Regions from separate parts of the Streptomyces sp. NPDC031479 genome, predicted to be linked through region 2. Evidence: riboswitches for the same ligand, from Rfam matches in the RefSeq annotation. Region 2 holds a riboswitch; each other region holds the start of a gene.
What was found. Region 2 has a riboswitch for ZMP and ZTP ahead of ACZ5D2_RS22210 (serine hydroxymethyltransferase). Riboswitches for the same ligand answer to the same signal wherever they lie in the genome.
Positions count from the first base shown of each region.

Region 1: another riboswitch for ZMP and ZTP. It lies ahead of ACZ5D2_RS36255 (bifunctional 5,10-methylenetetrahydrofolate dehydrogenase/5,10-methenyltetrahydrofolate cyclohydrolase); the one in region 2 lies ahead of ACZ5D2_RS22210 (serine hydroxymethyltransferase).
Region 3: another riboswitch for ZMP and ZTP. It lies ahead of ACZ5D2_RS15640 (phosphoribosylaminoimidazolecarboxamide formyltransferase); the one in region 2 lies ahead of ACZ5D2_RS22210 (serine hydroxymethyltransferase).

Region 1 is NZ_JBVIKC010000056.1:29,273-35,843, reverse strand. It holds gene ACZ5D2_RS36265 (NAD(P)/FAD-dependent oxidoreductase) at 1-942, shown strand, start outside; gene ACZ5D2_RS36260 (MAB_1171c family putative transporter) at 939-2,141, shown strand; gene ACZ5D2_RS36255 (bifunctional 5,10-methylenetetrahydrofolate dehydrogenase/5,10-methenyltetrahydrofolate cyclohydrolase) at 2,284-3,153, opposite strand; ZMP/ZTP riboswitch at 3,181-3,278, opposite strand; gene ACZ5D2_RS36250 (methyltransferase domain-containing protein) at 3,336-4,097, shown strand; gene ACZ5D2_RS36245 (RNA polymerase sigma factor) at 4,335-5,918, shown strand; gene ACZ5D2_RS36240 (SRPBCC family protein) at 5,997-6,446, opposite strand; gene ACZ5D2_RS36235 (amino acid permease) at 6,501-6,571, opposite strand, start outside.
Region 2 is NZ_JBVIKC010000020.1:719-7,289, reverse strand. It holds gene trpS (tryptophan--tRNA ligase) at 1-738, opposite strand, end outside; gene ACZ5D2_RS22210 (serine hydroxymethyltransferase) at 975-2,243, opposite strand; ZMP/ZTP riboswitch at 2,279-2,369, opposite strand; gene rocD (ornithine--oxo-acid transaminase) at 2,478-3,683, shown strand; gene ACZ5D2_RS22200 (hypothetical protein) at 3,770-4,549, opposite strand; gene ACZ5D2_RS22195 (glutathionylspermidine synthase family protein) at 4,680-5,879, opposite strand; gene ACZ5D2_RS22190 (hypothetical protein) at 5,887-6,159, opposite strand; gene ACZ5D2_RS22185 (DMT family transporter) at 6,383-6,571, shown strand, end outside.
Region 3 is NZ_JBVIKC010000012.1:20,001-26,571, reverse strand. It holds gene ACZ5D2_RS15645 (hypothetical protein) at 1-323, opposite strand, end outside; gene ACZ5D2_RS15640 (phosphoribosylaminoimidazolecarboxamide formyltransferase) at 683-1,840, opposite strand; ZMP/ZTP riboswitch at 1,871-1,959, opposite strand; gene ACZ5D2_RS15635 (DUF6207 family protein) at 2,225-2,410, opposite strand; gene ACZ5D2_RS15630 (phosphatidylinositol-specific phospholipase C) at 2,460-3,374, opposite strand; gene ACZ5D2_RS15625 (hypothetical protein) at 3,719-4,225, shown strand; gene ACZ5D2_RS15620 (hypothetical protein) at 4,400-4,933, opposite strand; gene ACZ5D2_RS15615 (trypsin-like serine peptidase) at 5,590-6,348, shown strand.

The DNA.
Region 1 (6,571 bases), on a different contig from region 2:
TCGCGGGCCACGGCCTGGCTCGGGGCGCTCGGCGTGAACGGCATCCGGCGGTCCGAGGTCGACTCCGGTCTCGTCTACGCGACGCGGATCTTCGAGGCCCCGGCCGGGGCGCACGCGGCGGGGTTCCCCATCGTCAACGTGCAGTCCGACCCCCGCGTGCCCGTACCCGGGCGGACGGCCACGATCGTGCCCGTCGAGGACGGCCGGTGGCAGGCCACCCTCTCCGGCACCCGGGGCGGCGAGCCGACCGGGGACCCCGACCTGTTCGTCCCGTTCGCCAAGGGGCTGCGGGACCCGATCGTCGGCGAACTGCTGGAGGGCAGGAAACCCCTGACGGACGTCGCCGTCACCCGGGGCAACGCCAACCGCCGCGTCTTCTTCGAGAAGGCGGAGCTGCCCGACGGCTTCTTCGCCGTCGGCGACGCTGTCGCCACCTTCAACCCGCTGTACGGGCAGGGCATGTCGGTCGCCGCGCAGGGGCTGCTGGCCGTACGGGAGCTGCTCCGGGCGAAGGGGCTCGGCCACCCCGGCATCGGCCGCGCGGCACAGCGGGCGCTCACCCCGCGGGTGAGCACCGCCTGGGAGCTCGCCACGACGCAGGACATCCGCTACCCGGGGGCCACCGGCATGGAGCCGCGGCCCGGGGCCGGGCTCCTCGACGCGTACGTCGGGCGGCTGATGACGGGCGCCACCACCGACGAGGTGCTCACCGCGGCCCTGTTCGACGTCATCACCATGAGCGACGCGCCCACCCACTGGCTGCGCCCGTCGGTGCTCTGGCACGTACTGCGCGCTTCGGACCGGGGCGCGTCCCCGGTGCCGCCGCTCACCGCGGGGGAGCGGGCCGTCGGCGGGCTCCCCCCGGCGGCCGGAACGGCGGACCCTGCGGCCGGAACGGCGGACCCGGCGGACCCCGTCGACCCCCTCGGGCAGGGCCGGTGAGCGGCGGGATCCTGGTGCAGCTGCCGGGAATCCTGATGGTCCTGGCGCTGCTGATCAAGGCCCCGAGCATGCGCCGGGACTGGGACCAGCCCCTGAACCGGACCGCGTGCGCGCTGCTCGTCCTGGGCGCCCCCATCAACTTCCTGGCGTCGCCGCCGACGATCTCGGCGGTCAACCGTCTCACCGGCGTGGTCAACTTCTCCGCGCCGTTGGTGTTCTGCCTGGCCACGCTGTTCTCCGGGGCGTGCGTCGTCCTCGTCCTGCAGTGGCGCGGCGGGCCGCCCGCGGCCGTGCGACGGGCCACGCGGCGGACGATCGCCGTCTTCGGCGCGGCGGCCGTCGCGATCGTCGCCCTGTTCGTGATCGGCGACGCGCCGGTGGAGCGGCTCCAGGACCTGGACACGTACTACGCCACGACGCCCTGGATCCGCGAGATGATCGTCTGCTTCCTCGTGGCGCACACCGTGGGCACCTCGGCGCTGACCTGGCTGTGCGGGAAGTGGCTGTGGCGGGCGGACCGCTCGCTGCGACCGTTGCGCAGCGGGCTGGCCCTGATCGTGCTCGGCGGGGCGCTGGACCTGTCCTACCTCGCCGCCAAGTGGGCCTCGGTGGCCGCCCGCTGGGCCGGCCGCGACTGGGTGCACCTGTCCACGGACGTGGCACCGCCACTGGCCGCCGCGGCCGGTGTGATGGTCGGGGCGGGGTTCATCGTGCCCCTGGCCGGCGGCTCGGAGGCCTGGCGGGACTTCAGCCAGTACCGCAGGCTGCGTCCGCTGTGGAAGGCGCTGCGCGGGTTCGCGTCCCGCAACGTGACGACGGTCCCGCTGACCTGGTGGTCACCGGTGGGGATCCGGCTGGTCCACCGCGAGTCGGTGATCGACGACGGGCTGCTGGCCCTGGCCGGCTGGTTCGACCCCGAGGTGCGCACGGCGGCGTACGGGGCCGCGCGCCGGCAGGGCCTGGACGAGCCGGCCGCCTCGGTGGTGGCGGACGCCGCCATGCTCGCCGCCGCCTGCCGGCTCCGGGCGGCCGCCGACCGGAACGGCTCCGGCGGCTCCGGCGGCCGGGCGGCCGGGACGGGGCGGAAGGACGCCGTCCCGCACCGGCTGGGCTCCCAGCCCCTGACGGCGCTCGCCCGGGAGTTCCGCGCGTCCCCGATCGTCGCGGCGGCCCGCCGGGGAGCGCCGGCGGCGGGCTGAGCCGTCCGCAGGCCCCGGACCGGCCCGGCGGGACCCGCCGGGCGCGGTGACCCCTCGGCCGTCCTGTCCGGAGCACGGCGAACGCCCCGGACCGAAGGGTCCGGGGCGTTCGTACTCCGTACGCCGTCGCGTGCGGTGGGGGTCAGAGGGCCGCGAGGTCCAGGCCGGCCTGCGCCGCCGCGGCCTGCACCGTCTGCTCCAGCAGGACGGCGATGGTCATCGGGCCGACGCCGCCGGGCACCGGGGTGATCAGGGAGGCGCGGGCGGCGGCCGACTCGAAGTGGACGTCGCCGACGTTGCCCTCGTTGTAGCCGGCGTCGAGCACGACCGCGCCCGGCTTGATGTCCTCGCCGCGGATGAACTCGGCCTTGCCCACGGCGGCGACGAGCACGTCGGCCTGGCGCACGATCGAGGGCAGGTCCACGGTGCGGGAGTGACAGTAGGTGACCGTGGCGTTGCGCTCCAGCAGCAGCATGCCGGCCGGCTTGCCCAGGATGGCGCTGCGGCCGACGACGACGGCGTGCTTGCCGGTGAGGTCGACGTCGTAGGCCTCCAGGAGGCGCATGATGCCGCCGGGGGTGCAGGAGACGAAGCCCGGCAGCCCGAAGCCCATGGCGGCGAAGGAGTGCATGGTGACCCCGTCGACGTCCTTGCCCGGGGCGATGGCCTCGAAGGCGGCGCGCTCGTCGATGTGGTGCGGAACGGGGTGCTGGAGCAGGATGCCGCTGATCTCCGGGTCCTCGGAGAGCTCGGTGAGGGCGGCCACCAGCTCCTCCGTGGTGGTCGAGGCGGGCAGCTCCACGTGGCGGGAGGTGATCCCGGCCTTGGCGCAACGGTTCTGCTTCATGCGTACGTAGGTGACGGACGCGGGGTCCTCGCCGACGAGGACGGTGGCGAGGCAGGGCGCGGTACCGGTGCGCTCGGTGATCTTCGCCGCGAGGGCGGCGGTCTGCTCGGAGATGCGGCGGGCGAGGGCGGTGCCGTCCATCAGCTGGGCGGTGGCGGTCGTCATGGGGTCTCCTGAACGTCGCTGCGGATCGCGGATCGCCCAGGCGCGCGGCAGTCGACGTACGGAGGTGGGCACGCCGGGCCGCTCCCCGGTGGTGATCCACCCGAACGCCAGTCACGGCCCGTCGCACAGTCTAGTCGACATATCCGGTGGTCGGCCTGGGCCCGGCCTGGGACGATCGGGGCATGACGCGCACTTTCGACCATCTCGTCGCCGAAGCCGAGACCGTCTCCGTGGACGGCTGGGACTTCTCCTGGCTGGACGGCCGGGCCACCGAGCAGCGGCCCTCCTGGGGGTACCAGCGGCTGCTGGCCGATCGGCTGGCACGGGTCCGGTCCGCCCTCGACATCCAGACCGGCGGGGGCGAGGTGCTGGCGGGCGCGGGCCCCCTTCCCGCGCTGACGGCGGCCACGGAGTCCTGGCCGCCGAACATCGACAGGGCGACCCGGCTGCTGCACCCGCTCGGCGCGGTGGTGGTGGCCGACGCCGACGAGCCGCCGCTGCCCTTCGGCGACGAGGCCTTCGAGCTGGTCGCGAGCAGGCACCCGGTGACCATCTGGTGGGAGGAGATCGCGCGGGTGCTGACACCGGGCGGGACGTACCTCTCGCAGCAGGTCGGACCGGCCAGCGTGTTCGAGCTCGTCGAGTACTTCCTGGGCCCGCAGCCGGAGGAGGTGCGCCGCGCCCGCCACCCCGACGACGCGGTCGCCGACGCCACGAAGGCGGGCCTGGAAGTGGTCGATCTGCGCTCCGAGCGGCTGCGGACGGAGTTCCACGACATCGGAGCCGTGATCTACTTTCTCCGGAAGGTGATCTGGATGGTGCCCGGCTTCACGGTCGGGCAGTACCGGGACCGGCTGCGCGAGCTCCACGAACGGATCGAGCGCGAGGGCCCGTTCGTCGCGCACACCGCCCGTTTCCTGATCGAAGCTCGCAAAACGGACTGAGGTCGGACCGGCGGAAGGCGTGGATCCGGCGCGGACGGATCCACGCGGAATCGGTTGCGCGGCCACAGCGTGGCGCAGGTCACTCAATTCAGCGCGTAACGAATCGACTCGGGCATGCGATGAACCGACAGGTGTCCTCGCGCGGCCCCGGAATACAGACCCCCCTCGGGTCTGTTTCCCGAGTTCGCGCGATGATGTCCCGCCCACCCCTTATCTGTTCGCAACGAGAGGCTCCTTGTGTCGCTCAGCCCGTCCCGTACGTTCCCTCCGGAGATCGCCGAATCGGAGGCCCTCGTCGCGCTCGTCGAGCGCGGCCGCGAGCAGGGTCACATCAACGGTGACGATGTGCGCCAGGCCTTCGAGGCCGGCCGCATCCCGGTGGACCAGTGGAAGCGGGTCCTGCGCAGCCTGAACCAGGTCCTGGACGAGGAGGGTGTCGCCCTCCACGTCAGCGCCGCCCCCGCCACCAAGGCCGCCGCCAAGAAGCCCCGCAAGGCGGCCGCCGCCCCCGCCCGCACCGTGACGAAGAAGGCCGCCCCGCCGCGCCCCATCGGCGCGCGCAAGACCTCGGCCACGGCCCCCGCCACCGCGGCGGCGATATCCGCTCCGTCGGCCGCCGCCACCGGGGACGAGGCGACGGCCGAGGCCGCCGCCGAGCCGAAGAAGCGCACGGTCAAGAAGACCGCGGCCAAGAAGGCCACGGCCACCAAGAAGACCGCCGCCACCAAGAAGGCCGGCGCCAAGGACGCGGACGACGCCGAGAACCCGGGCGCCGAGGGCGAGGACTGGGCCGTCGAGGACCTCGCCGACGAGGCCGAGGAGGAGACGCCCAAGGCGGCCGGAACCCAGGGCTTCGTGCTGTCCGACGACGACGAGGACGACGCCCCGGCGCAGACCGTCATGGTCGCCGGCGCCACCGCCGACCCCGTCAAGGACTACCTGAAGCTGATCGGCAAGGTGCCGCTGCTCAACGCCGAGCAGGAGGTCGAGCTCGCCAAGCGCATCGAGGCGGGTCTCTTCTCCGAGTACAAGCTCGAAGAGGAGGAGGACCACAAGCCCGCGTTCAAGCGCGAGCTGGAGATCCTCGTCGAGGACGGCCGCCGGGCCAAGAACCACCTGCTGGAGGCCAACCTCCGCCTCGTGGTCTCGCTGGCCAAGCGCTACACGGGCCGCGGCATGCTCTTCCTGGACCTGATCCAGGAGGGCAACGTCGGTCTGATCCGCGCCGTGGAGAAGTTCGACTACACCAAGGGCTTCAAGTTCTCCACGTACGCGACCTGGTGGATCCGGCAGGCGATCACGCGTGCCATGGCCGACCAGTCGCGCACGATCCGCATCCCCGTCCACATGGTCGAGATCATCAACAAGCTGGCGCGCGTGCAGCGCCAGATGCTCCAGGACCTCGGCCGGGAGCCCACTCCGGAGGAGCTGGGCAAGGAACTCGACATGACCCCCGAGAAGGTCATCGAGGTCCAGAAGTACGGCCGCGAGCCGATCTCCCTGCACACCCCGCTGGGTGAGGAGGGCGACAGCGAGTTCGGTGACCTCATCGAGGACTCCGAGGCGGTCGTCCCGGCCGACGCCGTGTCGTTCACGTTCCTCCAGGAGCAGCTGCAGTCGATCCTGGGCACGCTCTCGGAGCGTGAGGCGGGCGTCGTCTCGATGCGTTACGGCCTGAACGACGGCCAGCCGAAGACCCTGGACGAGATCGGCCGCGTGTACGGGGTCACCCGTGAGCGCATCCGCCAGATCGAGTCCAAGACCATGTCGAAGCTGCGCCACCCGTCGCGTTCGCAGGTGCTGCGCGACTACCTCGACTGAGTCGGCCGCCGGGCCCGCGGGCCCGGCGGCGGAACGCGGAAGCCCGCGCCGTTCGTACGGCGCGGGCTTCCGCGTTCCTCAGGCGGCCGGGTGTTCGAGCATGTGCTTCAGCTTCTCCTCGCCCCGGGGCATCTCCTTGCGGGCGAAGGGCCGCACGAGGAGCGGTACGAGGGCCCGGCCGATGCCGTGGCCCTCGAAGTCCATGGCGAGGGTCACCCGGGAGCGCCGGCCGTCGCCGAGGGGTTCGATGGTGCCCCGCACGTCGGGCCGCACGGGGCCGTCGATCCCGTGCAGGTGCCAGCTCCTGGGCGGGTCCAGTTCCAGGAACTCGATGGTCGTGGGGAACTCCCGCTTGCCGATCCGCCGGGTGACCTCGACCCGGGAGCCGACGTGGACCGGCATGTCGCCCAGCGGGTGGACCGACACCGCGCTGCCCTGCCATTCCGGCAGGCGCGTCGGGTCCGTCACGTAGGAGTAGACCTCGGCCGGGCTGCGGGAGATGTCGATGGTCTCCCTGATCGCCGACATGGCGACCCCCTTTCGACCCCCTGGCGGTCCCCTCCGACCACGCTACTCCGCAGGTCAGGCAGGGGCCCGGTGTTTGCGGGCGGCCATCAGCGCATAGAGCAGGACGCCCGCGAAGAGGAAGAGCA
Region 2 (6,571 bases):
GCTGACGCCGGGCTTGTTCTCCGTGTCGAAACGGACCACGGCCTCGGTGTCGGTGACCGCGCTCTTGATCTTCTTCTCGGTGACCTTCGGCTCGTCGAGGAGGTTGATCAGGCCCTTGGGCGAGGACGCCGACTTCGACATCTTGATCGCCGGGTCCTGGAGGTCGTAGATCTTCGCGACCTCCTTGACGATGTGCGCCGCCGGGAGCGTGAAGGTGTCGCCGAAGCGCTGGTTGAAGCGCTCCGCGAGGTCGCGGGTCAGCTCGATGTGCTGGCGCTGGTCCTCGCCGACCGGGACGGAGTCCGCCTGGTAGAGGAGGATGTCGGCGACCTGGAGGATCGGGTACGTGAACAGGCCGACGGTGGCGTTGTTGGCACCCGACCTGGCGGACTTGTCCTTGAACTGGGTCATCCGGCTGGCCTCGCCGAAACCGGTGATGCAGTTCATGACCCAGCCGAGCTGGGCGTGCTCCGGCACGTGGCTCTGGATGAAGAGCGTGCAGCGCTCCGGGTCCAGACCGGCCGCGAGGAGCTGCGCCGCGGAGAGGCGGGTGTTCGCCCGCAGGTCCTTGGGATCCTGCGGCATGGTGATCGCGTGCAGGTCGACCACCATGTAGAAGGCGTCGTGCGTCTCCTGCAGGGCGACGTACTGGCGGATGGCTCCGAGGTAGTTCCCGAGGTGGAACGAGCCGGAGGTGGGCTGGATGCCGGAGAGCGCGCGAGGACGATCAGAAGCCATGGCTTCATTCTCTCAGGTGCGGGGGCGCGCTCCGGCCCCGCGCTGGCCGGAACCCTGCCGCCGCCGCGGCGCGGCGCGGCCGGTCCCGCACCCGCTCCCCCGGTCCCGCCCGGCCCCTGCCCACGTACCGGGCGGTAGCGGGGCGGCCGGATCCCGCCCCGGCCGAGCGACCGATTCCCGGGGGTGGCCGGATGCCGCCGCCGGGACGGGTACGGGTCCCGGCGGCGGCACGGCGGCTACAGCGGGAGTCCGGGCGCCGGGAAGGCGGCCATCAGGTCGCCGACCTCGGAGCGGATCGCGGCGAGGGCCGGCTCGTCGCCCTTGGCGGCCGCGTCCACCGACCGCGAGATCCAGTCGGCGACGACGGGCATGTGCTCCGCGGTCAGGCCGCGGGACGTCAGCGACGGGGTGCCGATCCGGATGCCCGACGGGTCGAACGGCTTGCGCGGGTCGAACGGCACGGTGTTGTAGTTCACGACGATCCCCGCCCGGTCCAGGGCCTTCGCCGCGACCTTGCCCGCCACCCCGCGCGAGGTGAGGTCCATCAGGATCAGGTGGTTGTCGGTGCCGCCCGAGACGAGGTCGAAGCCCCGCTCCAGCAGCGCGGCGGCCAGCGCCTTCGCGTTGGCCACGACCGCGTGGGCGTACGCCGTGAACGCCGGCTGCGCCGCCTCGTGCAGGGCGACCGCGATGCCCGCGGTCGTCTGGTTGTGGGGACCGCCCTGGAGGCCCGGGAAGACCGCCTTGTCGATGGCCTTCGCGTGCTCCTCCGTGCACATCAGCATCGCGCCGCGCGGCCCGCGCAGGGTCTTGTGGGTGGTCGTCGAGACCACGTCCACGTGCCCGACCGGCGACGGGTGGGCGCCGCCCGCGATCAGGCCCGCGATGTGGGCCACGTCCGCGACGAGGACCGAGCCCGCCTCCTCGGCGATCGAGGCGAAGGCCGCGAAGTCGATGGTCCGCGGCAGGGCCGTACCGCCACAGAAGATGATCTTCGGGCGTTCGGCGAGGGCCAGCGCACGCACCGCGTCGTAGTCGATCCGGCCGTCCTCCGGGCGGACGCCGTACTGGACTCCGCGGAACCAGGAGCCCGTCGCGGAGACCCCCCAGCCGTGGGTGAGGTGCCCGCCCATCGGCAGGGCCATGCCCATCACCGTGTCGCCGGGCTTGGCGAAGGCCAGGTAGACGGCGAGGTTCGCCGGGGACCCGGAGTACGGCTGGACGTTCGCGTGGTCCACCCCGAACAGGCCCTTGGCCCGCTCGACGGCGAGGGCCTCGACCCGGTCGATGTTCTGCTGGCCCTCGTAGTAGCGGCGGCCCGGGTAGCCCTCGCTGTACTTGTTCTGGAGCACCGTGCCGGAGGCCTCCAGCACGGCGGCGGAGACGTAGTTCTCACTGGGGATCAGGCGCAGGGTCTGCGCCTGGAGGCTCTCCTCGGCGGAGATGAAGGACGCCAGCTCGGGGTCGGTGGCGAGCAGGGCGGGGTGACGGTGGTTCGCGCTCATGGCGGCTCCTCCGGGGTCGATGTCGTCTCTCGTCCCCGCGAGGCCCAGGCGAGCGGCCCTGTGTGCGGTCGTGCGCGCACGACTCCCCCGGAGTTGGTTCTCCGTACGCCAGTCGCCGTGCGTACCGGACACCTTAGCGGGCGCGCCGGAAAGAAGGTTTCTCCGTCCGCGATCCGAGCGACGATAGAAAGGACGCCACCCACGTCACCGGCCAGACGGACGATCGGAGACCCCGTGTCGAGAACTGCTGATGCCATCCGCTCCGCCGACGAACACAGCGCGCACAACTACCACCCCCTGCCCGTCGTCGTCGCCTCGGCGGAGGGCGCGTGGATGACGGACGTGGAGGGCCGCCGGTACCTCGACATGCTCGCCGGGTACTCGGCGCTCAACTTCGGCCACGGCAACCGCCGTCTGATCGACGCCGCCCGCGACCAGCTGGAGCGGGTCACCCTCACCTCCCGCGCCTTCTTCCACGACCGCTTCGCGGACTTCTGCACGCAGCTCGCCGAGTTGTGCGGCAAGGAGATGGTGCTGCCCATGAACACGGGCGCGGAGGCCGTGGAGACGGCGGTGAAGACGGCCCGCAAGTGGGGGTACGAGGTCAAGGGCGTGCCCGACGGGCAGGCCAAGATCGTGGTGGCCGCCGACAACTTCCACGGCCGCACCACCACCATCGTGTCCTTCTCCACGGACCACGAGGCGCGCGACCACTTCGGGCCCTACACGCCCGGCTTCGAGATCGTCCCGTACGGGGACCTCACCGCGCTCTCCCACGCCGTCACCGCGAACACCGTGGCGGTGCTGCTGGAGCCGATCCAGGGCGAGGCCGGGGTGCTGGTGCCGCCCGCCGGATACCTGGCCGGCGTGAGGGAGCTGACGCGCGAGCGGAACGTGCTCTTCATGGCCGACGAGATCCAGTCGGGCCTGGGGCGGACCGGGAAGACCTTCGCCTGCGAGCACGAGGGCGTCGTCCCCGACGTGTACGTCCTCGGCAAGGCGCTGGGCGGCGGTGTGGTCCCCGTCTCCGCCGTGGTCGCCGACCGGGACGTGCTCGGGGTGTTCCGGCCGGGCGAGCACGGATCCACCTTCGGCGGCAACCCGCTGGCCTGCGCCGTCGCCCTGGAGGTGATCGCGATGCTGCGCTCCGGCGAGTACCAGCAGCGGGCCGCCGAACTCGGCGACCACCTGCACCGGGAACTGAACCTGCTCGTCGGCGGGGGCGCGGTGACCGCCGTCCGCGGCCGCGGACTGTGGGCGGGGGTCGACATCGACCCCTCCCTCGGCACGGGCCGGGAGATCTCCGAGAAGCTGATGGAGCTCGGGGTGCTGGTGAAGGACACCCACGGGTCGACGATCCGCATCGCACCGCCGCTGGTGATCAGCAAGGAGGACCTGGACTGGGGCCTGGACCGGCTGCGCTCGGTCCTGGCCGGCTGACGGGATCCGCCGAAGGCGCGGCCGGGTCGGCTCGGCTCCCGCCCGCGCCTTCGGCGGCACGCGCGGGCCTTCACCGGCGGACGCGGTCAGCGGCCCATCCCGACCAGGTGGCTGACGTCGCTGCACGTGAGGTCGAACTCGGACCGGTTGGACTTCGTGTCGTCCCCGTCGATCACGATCTGGGCCCAGCCGGCCGAGTGGTCCAGGGGGCTGGCGCTCCCGAGCCGGGTGTCCGTCAAGGTGGGCTCCGTCTTCATGGTCCCCGCTGCCGTGAACTGGAGGGTGAGGGCGCCCGAGGTCGAGCCGTCGCTCTTCACCCACCGGTACTTGACGGTCCCGGGCCCCGCAGCCGTGATGGACCCGCTGAAGGAGACCCTCGCCGTCTCGCTGATGACCTGACAGACGATCTTCTTCGTGCCCACCGGGTTCTCGGCCGCCGCCGCCGTCACGTCGGCAGTGGCCTTGGTCTTGGCCGCGTCCGACTTGGGGACCTTCGTACAGGCGACCTGGCCCCGGCCCTGGCCGTGGCCCTGGCCGTGGCCCTGGCGCTTCTTGGGGGCGGCCGTGTAGTCGGCGTACGGAAGGTCCTTCTTCGTGAAATCGCCGTCGGCCGACACGTCGCTCGACGTCACGCCGTATTTGGACGCGATGCGCACGGATCCCTGTGTGAAGCCCTTGCCCACGAGGTCGTAGGTGGCGGCGCCGTCGGCATCGGGTGTGCCCGCGACGAGGGAGCACTGCGCGGCGGGGGCCCGGGCGCTCACCCCCGGGGCGGTCCCTTGGTTCGCTTGGGCGACCGGCAGCGCCAGCGCCAGCGAAGAGGCGAACAAAGGAATGAGGAGAGCCGTGCGGCGGTGCGGATTCATCGCCCGTCCTTCCGGCGCCGGAGAATCGGGAGCCCACCGCCGTGCCCCACCCCGGGCCCCCGTCTGATCCAAGTGTCCGCCCGGGCATGCCGGGCGGCAATCGGAGTGCCGGTGACGGCCGGGCCGGGCCCTACAGGATGACGTGGGGCAGGAAGCGGGCGTACTCGTCCGTGACCGGCCCCGCCGATTCCCTGATCCCCAGGCCCGCCGCCTCCTCCTCGACCACCCAGGCGCCGAGGACGACCCGGTTGCCGTCGAAGTCGGGCAGCGGCGCCAGCGCCTGGAAGACGTACGTCTCCCCCTCGGCCGGGACGAAGGGCCCGCCCTCCCCGCCCGGTCCGTGGAGGGTGACCCCTGCTCCCTCGCGGCCCAGCAGGGGCTTGGCCGCGTAGCCGGCCGAGTCGGCCCCGGCGAGTTCGCGCGGGCCGTCGAGGTAGGCGGGCAGCAGGTTGGGGTGCTCGGGGAAGAGCTCCCACAGGACCGCCAGCAGCGCCTTGTTCGCGAGCAGCATCTTCCACAGGGGCTCGATCCAGGCGGTGGTGCCGGAGCCGCCCCCGTGGTCGTAGGTGTCCAGGACCTGCGGGCCGAAGGTGTCCTCGGCCAGCCACTCCCACGGGTAGAGCTTGAAGCAGCCGCGGATGAAGCGGAGCCTCTCGTCGACGAACCGGCCCGAGAGGCTGTCCCAGCCGATCTGTTCGACCGACAGGGCGTGGGTCTCCAGGCCGGCCTGTTCGGCGGTCTCCTGGAGGTAGGCCACCGTCATCAGGTCCTCGCCGAGCTCGTCGGCCTCGGAGTGCGCGAAGTGCAGCGGACCGGGCGGCAGCAGCTCAGCCTGGCGGCGCCAGGCCTCGACGAGCCGCTCGTGGAGGGAGTTCCACTGGTCGGCGCCGGGGAAGCGCTCCTCCATCCAGAACCACTGCGGGCTCGCCGCCTCCACCAGGGAGGTGGGGGTGTCGGCGTTGTACTCCAGCAGCTTGGCCGGCCCGTCGCCGTCGTAGCGCAGGTCGAAACGGCCGTAGAGGGAGGGCTGTTCGGCGCGGCGGTGCCAGGACTGGGCGATCAGGCCGGCCAGCTTCGGATCGGTGATGCCGAGGTCCGCGAAGCGGTCGTGCTCGACGATGTGCGCCGCCGCGGCCAGGCACATGGCGTGCAGTTCCTCGACGACCTCCTCCAGCGCCTCGACCTCCGGGAGGGAGAAGGAGTAGTACGCACTCTCGTCCCAGTAGGGACGCAGGGAGTCGTCGGGATAGCGGGTGAGGGGGTAGATCAGGCCCTGTGCCTCGACGGTCTTCTGCCAGTCGGGGCGGGGTTCGATGGTGTGGCGTCGCATGGTGCGCTCAGCCGCCGGAGGAGCCGGTGTGGCTGCTGCCGCCGATGCCGCCGCGGGTGACGGCCGACTTGTCGAAGCTGCCGCCGGAGACCTTGCCCTTGCTGACCGTGCCGCCGTAGTAGTAGGCGCCGCGGCCCCCGCTGCCGCACTCCTTCATGTTCAGGTGGTCCAGGGACGACCGGGAGGCGCAGCGCTTGTCCGGCTCGTCGCTGCTGCCGCACGCCACGAGGGTGGCGGCGAGCAGGCCCATGCCGCCGAGGGCGACCGCGCCGGAGCGCATGCGGCGTCGCGCGACGGTGCGGCCCGCGATGCCTGTGGTGCTTGTGGTGCCTGTGGTGCCTGTGCTCGCGGTACTGCCGGTCGTGCCTGTACTGCCGGTCGGGCTGCTGTCCATGGCCGACAGACTAGATCGGGGCGCGGGGGGATGGAATCCGGCCGTCGTCACACCCTTGTCACGGGTGGGCGCCCAGGTCGGGGCCTAGAGTCGGTTCGTGTTGATTGGGATGCTTTGCGCGCTGGGTGCGGCCGTCTGCTTCGGTACGGCGTCGGTGCTCCAGGCCGTCGCGGCGCGGGCCGCGGAGCCGGGCACGGGCTCGGGGGTGGACACCGCGCTGTTCCTGCGGGCCGTGCGGCAGTGGCGGTACCTGGCCGGGCTCGGCCTGGACGCGGTCGGCTTCGTGCTCCAGATCATC
Region 3 (6,571 bases), on a different contig from region 2:
ACGACGGGACAGGCGCCGAGGACCGGGCCGATGATCACGTCGAAGACGAGGCCGGCGATGACCGCGTAGCCGATGAGACTCAGGACGCGCCGGCGGGCGGCCGCGGTCTCGGTGGGCTGCACGGCGAGGGTCGAGCCGAGGTAGCGGGCCACGAGCAGTACGAACACGGCGATACCGGGGACGACGCCGAGCGGGTCCTGTTCGGGCAGCTTGTTGGTAACTTTCAGGGCGAGTTGCCGGCCCTGTGCCTTGGCGGCTTCCTCGACGTAGGTCGTGACCATGATCGTGGCCATCACGAGGGCGATCAGCAGGCCCGTGATCACTGCGCGCCAGGACGGCGGCAGGGCCCCTGACCGGTGTCATGCTCTGCGGGCCCGGTAGGTCCTGCCGGCCGATCGAGGCGGCCCGCTGTCGGAGCGCGCGTTGGTCCGATCAGCCGGATGGCCGAGCCATTGGCACCAACCCGGCCCGCAACTCGTCGCGCTACCCGGGATGGCGTACGTCCACGTGCCGCCTCTGGCTGTGGACCCGACCACCCTCTCCGCAGGCACCAGGGGCAGGAATACCGAGCGAGCGCTCCGAGCGCCCGGTGCCAGCCGCCAGGTCAGCGCGGGGTGGTCTTCTGTGGCCGCCTTCGGAGGTTTCCCGGTCAGGGCCGGTGGTCGTGGCGTCTTCGCGACCGTCAGTGGTGGAACAGTCTCAGGCCGGTGCGTGCCAGCGTGATCCGGTGCTCACGGCAGGCTTCTTCGACCTCACCGGATCTGATGGATCCTCCCGGCTCCGCAATGTACTGAACGCCGTGACGGTGGGCGTGGTCGACGTTGTCGCGGAACGGCAGGGCACCGTCGGATACGAAAGTCACCTGGTCGAGACGTTGCATCCATTGAGCTCGTTCGTCGGCGGTGAGCTCTCGGGCCGGTGTGGAGAGTGCCTCCGTCAGACGCCTGGTCTCGTCCGGCGTGAGGTCGCCCTCGATGAAGCGGATCTGCCAGTTGATCCGGTCCTGGCGCCGAATGCCGGGCCGGAAGCGCAGTGCGCGGACGCCGGGGTGACGCCGCAGCCACCAGGTGTCGGTTTTCGCGCCGGCCAGACGGGTGCAGTCGACTCGGGACTGCTGGCCGGCGCCGATTCCCAGCGTCATGCCGTTCCGCAGGTAGCACACCGAATTGGACTGGGTGTAGCGCAGGACCGCCAGCCCCAGCACGAGGTCCGCCACGGCTGTGTCGGGGAGCGGATCACCCACGACCGGGTCGAGCAGTGTGGACGACAACTCCACCTCGTCCTGCTGCTGAGTCAGGCGCAGGCCGAAGACCTCACGCGCCTCCTGGTGCGGAGGCGTGAAAGCGTCGTCCGTCTCCATGACCAGGAAACGGCCGTTCTTCTTCTTGCTGAGCCGCTCGACGGTGCCGGGCGCGTAGCCGGGGGCGACGATGCCGTCGCAGACCATGCCGGTCAGCAGTTCGGCGAGTTCGTCGTCGACCGGATGGGAGACGGCGGCGAAGTCGCCGTAGGAGGATTTCGGGTCGGCGTCGCGGGCCCGCAAGTAGGCACTGGCGAGCGGGCCGACCTCCCCGTTGGCGACGCCGTAGAGCTCTGTGGTGACCTCGTCGATGGCCCCGGAGACAGCAGCACCCGCGGGTGAGACGTGTTTGAAGGAAGCGGCTGCCGGTTTGCCGAGCGCCCGGCCGGCCTCGCGGACGAGTTGCCATCCGTTCAGCGCGTCCAGCATGTTGATGAAGGACGGTTCTCCGTGCAGCAGTCGAACCGGCCACTTGCCGGGCGTCATTGGTGCGGCGTGCGCAGTCTTCTGTTGCGGATTGATCCCGTAGCGCAGTTTCACGTCATGGCCTCCTCAGCGGAACATCGCTGACGGAGACGCCCAGGCGGTCGACGCTCTCATCGGAACAGATACGGCCGCTCCCCGGTGGTCGTCCACCTGCGCCAGTCGCGGCCGAGCCCGACTCTACCGCCTCCGGCTGTCCAGCGAAATGCGCGCCCACGCACTTCAGGCGAAGCGGAAGGCGGCCTGATGAGCAGCGAATCCGACATCCGCAACTCCGTGACCCGCGGGGCGGGTCAGGAACCTGGCCCGCTTCTGACCGCGCACGCGCGCGGGCGTGGGCACCCCAGTGCCGCACCAGCACATTGGCGGCTGAGTCGCGGCGAATCACGCGGGTCCCGGGGTGTACACCCCGGGACCCCGCCAATCCCTGGAGGGGCGCGCCTACAGGTCCTCCCCGCTGCGGCGCAGGTCGGCGTACAGCCGCGCGGTCACTCCGGGCTCTGCCGGCACACGGCGGATGCTCGGCGTGGCCGGCGTGGCCCACCGCCGCCCGAGCTCGGCCGCCGTACGCCGGGAACGCCGCACCGAACTCCACGACGCCTTCGTCGCCCTCGCCGGCAGGCGCATCAGCTACCGCCGCCTCACGAGGGCTCGCCCGCGATCATGTTACGAGCTTCTAGACGAAGTTCTTGTCGATCAAAAGGTTCATGATGTCGGGGCGGTAGTTGGGGAAGTCCATGGCCACGACGCCGAAGCGGGCTCGCTGAGCCTTCCTGGGCTCCAGGTATGCGTAGACACTCGGGAAGATCTTCTGGGCCCCGATGGAAGGTTCGGGGATGGGCCCCTTGGCGGTGCTGGTGAAGTTGATGAACATCTGAGAAGTGGTCTGGTCAAACCACGCTGCGTCGAAGCAGGCGATGATCGCCTTCTTCTTCTCATCGTCCGGGACGTTGTAATCGTCCTGAATTTTGCAGTGCTTGTCCCACTTGAGGGTGGTCCAGTCGTGGCTGAAGTCGGTGAGGAGCACGACCTTGCCGCGACCTTGGCCCAGGGTGGGCCAGTCGGGGTTGGTCCAGAAAAGCGGACGGAAATGCATCGACGGATCATCCATGTACCAGTTGAAGCGGCGCCTGAATTCCTCTGCACCGAGCTCCTGGCCTCCCGATTTCTCATTCCTGAGGCGCATGATGATTACTTCCTTCGGGTTGTTCCGCAGGAAGTAGTCGCAGTCGTTGAGGACATCTTGGAACCGCTTGTTCATGTATACGTTGGCGTGATAGAGGCCCATCTCGTTCGAGGAGCCCTGCAATCCGTTCAGGCGGATGTCGAGAAAGCGGATGCCGTTGTTGAGCTGCGTCAGCAGGTCCCAGTCCTGGCATTTGGCGATGCTGATGCCGCTGTTGGCGCAGGAGTTGTGGGTTCCGGGGATCGTCAGCTTCGTGACGGGAAGGCTGTTGGAGAGTTGCCCCATCCAGGAACGGGCGGACCAGCTTGCGGCAGTTGCCGTACTCGGGAGGCCGAGCACGGTGGCAGCAGCCAGGCCACCGGCTCCGGCGGCCCACTTCAGGACGTCACGACGATTAGGGCTCATACATGTTCTCCGATTCAGGGTGGAAAATGGGGAAGAAGGCACTCTCATCGCCGATGGAGGCGCACGGGTTCTGCGGCTCACGGCTCCCGGAGCTGATGAATCAGCGAGGCCGGCAATGCGTTGCGGTCCCGGCCGATCAGTACGGCGGCCACGATTGGAATTCTCGACCGAATCACGCTGCGCAAAGCAGTGGATGGCCTCAGATGCCTACCGTAAACCGGGCCGCTAACGTTTTACTGCCGTCCGGCTAACGGTCTTGTTTGACCTGGTTTCGCCCATGACATGCCAACGGCAATGCGGGGTGGCAAACGCGGCGGCGGTTCACCACCGCCGCTGTCCCGCTGGTGCCGGCCGACGTCGTCGGCGAGCACCAGCCCGACCCCGCACCGAGCGCCGAACGTCAAAGTCTGATCGAGCGGTGGGCGCAGCGGCACGGCATCGACGCCGCCCGCCGGCTCGCCGAGGCCGAGGACCTGGCCGACGCGGTCGCCGCCGAGATCACCCCGGACAACACCCTCGACACCTACGCCAAGAGCCGGCTGGTGTGGACCCGGTTCTGCGCGGCCGCGGCGTGGTGCTCGCCCACGATGCGTACGGGCTCCGTGCGGTCGCGGTCGGCCCGCGTCCGTGCCTCGACCGCCGCCGGCGGCACGCCGAACGGCACCGCGGCCACCCAGCCGTGCTGCCCTGGGGCGCGGAGCTCGTGGAGGGCCGGGGTGGGCACCGCCGCCAACGTCATCGCGGCCTGCGACGTGGGGATGACCGCCCTTCACTACCGCCAGACCGAAGATCTCCAGGAGGCCCTGTCCGGTCTCCTCGCCACGGCGACCCCACGGGCACAGGGGCAGTGACCCGCCAGGCAATCGGACAGTTCGAATGCCCGACTCCGCCATGAGCCGTCCACCCGATCGAGACCATCGAGGCCCACCGCGCCTTCATCACCCGGCGCCTCGCCTCGCCGGCTCCGGGCGGTGGACGCCGGAGCCGTGCACCACTGCGCGGCATGGAACGCGCGATGGCCGGGCTCACCAGGTCAGGGTGACGAGCACGGTCCCTTCGGTGGTACGGACCGACACCTTGCCCGTGTCGCCGTAGACCTCGCGCCGCCAGTCGGCGAACAGCCGGGCCAGGCGGAGCGCGGCGTTGCGGCTGAGGGCGTCGTCGGTGAAGTAGGAGAAAAAGGTGATCCTCGCCTCGCCGACGGCGCTCACCTTCCGGACACGGGTCTCGCGTACGGACTGCTGGGAGACGGTGCCGTCGTCCGCCTTGGTGAGGTGCTGTCCGAGGTAGGCCTGGAAGTCCCGGGTCATGTCGAACCAGTCCGCAGGCCCGCAGGGGCCGCCCCCGTTGCCGATCTCCCCGTCGGTCGGCGGACCGGCGCCACCGTCGGCGGCCTCCTGGTCGGTGGGCGGGCCGGCGTACCCGCCGGTCTCCTCGTCCGTCGGCGGGCCGGCGTACCCGCCGGTCTCCTCGTCCGTCGGCGGGCCGGCGTACCCGCCGGTCGGGTCGTCAGTCGTCGTGTCGAGGCCGCAGTCGGCGGTCGGTGAGAGGGAGGGCACGGGTGCAGGTCCTGAGGCCCCTCCCGGTGCCGTGCTGCCGCACCCCGCCATCAGGGCGCAAAGGAACCCCGCCACCACCAAGCGCCCGGCTGCCGGAACGGTCTTCCCCGCCATGCACTTCCCCCCTCGGTCACTCATCAAGAGGGGATCCCACCGGTGCCGGTTCCCCCGTCCCGGGACTACCGTCGGGCCATGGGGGACGGGTGCCACACGAGAAGGCGCGAAGGCCGAAGGCGGGGCTGTCCTTCAGGCAGCGGGACGTCGGCTGGTTCTTGACTCGACCGCGCCGTCAGCGTCCCATGCCCCCGTCGTCCCCGTTCCCGGGGCCCGTTCGAGCCGGATACCGGCAGGGCAGAGCCGCCTGCGCCCGGATGGTCCCCGCCCAAGCGTTCCCGGCCGGAAGCCGTGGCGGACGGTGCCCACGCCGCCCTCGGCGCCGCCACCGGCGCCGGGGGCTGAAGGGATGGAGACCCGGTGTCCGGGCTGGTCAGCGCCTTGAAGTACCGTGCGCTGACCTCAGTGGAGAAGGGATGACGACCGTGAGACGAGCTCGGAGTCGGGCAGCGGCTGGAGCGCTGCTCGTTCTGGTCGCTGGATGCGGACCGATTTCGCACGCGTCGAAGACGACCGGGGGTGGGGCGGCGGAGCCGAAGAGCATGGCGCGTGAGGCGGCTCTCGACGCGGCCGAGCAGCAGCGGATCGAGCAGTACTGGATGGGCCACGGGATCGCAGGGATGGCGATGGCCGACCGGTCCGACGCCTTCGTGCAGCCGGAATGGGACAAGGGCGGTGTCGTCGCCCGCACCGTCGGCCGCATCTTCGTCACGGGCGGGGAGGACGCGGCCTGCACAGCGACGGTCGTCGGCACGAACACCGTCGTGACCGCGGCCCATTGCGTGCGCACGCCCCTGTCCGACGGATCCTCGCAGACCGCGACATGGGACAAGAACCTGTACTTCGTGCCCGGCTACCGGGACGGACAGAGCCCCCACGGCGGGTTCACCGTACGCAGGGTGCACATGGCCGAGGACTGGCAGGCCGACGGCAACGACGTGGCGATGCTGGAGATGAACCCCGCTGCGGACGGGCGGAGCATCTCGGCGGTGGTCGGAGCCCAGAGGATCGCCTTCGGCGCGAAACCAGGAAGCCCGGTCCACCAGTTCGGGTATCCCTACACGAGCCGGGTGCTCCATTGCGAAGGTCCCGGCACGCAGCCGCGGCGCGCGCCGCAGTTCTTCCGGATTCCGTGCCTCATGGGCGTCGGATCCAGCGGCGGCCCGTACATGGTCGACCTCGATCCGGCAGGTGTGGGGACCGTGGTCGCCGTGAACGTCAGCAGTGACGACGCCTACAGCTACGGCACGGCCCTGGGGCCCCTCGCCGGCAAGCTCTTCGCCCGGTCCGAACACCCGTGAAAGCGGGGCTCGACCGCTGGCGTCGGGTGATCGCGTCGCGATCGATCGCCATCGCGATGCCCTTGGTGCGCGAGTCCGCTTGTGTACGGGCCGTTGCCGACGGGCTTGGCCGGGCCGGTCGGCGTGGTCGGTGAAGAAGACCCTGGGCAGCAGGAGGAAGGTCTGGTGGCCGAGTGTCCGCGGCCAGGTGCCGTACATCTGCTTGAGGGCGACCGTGAGGTCG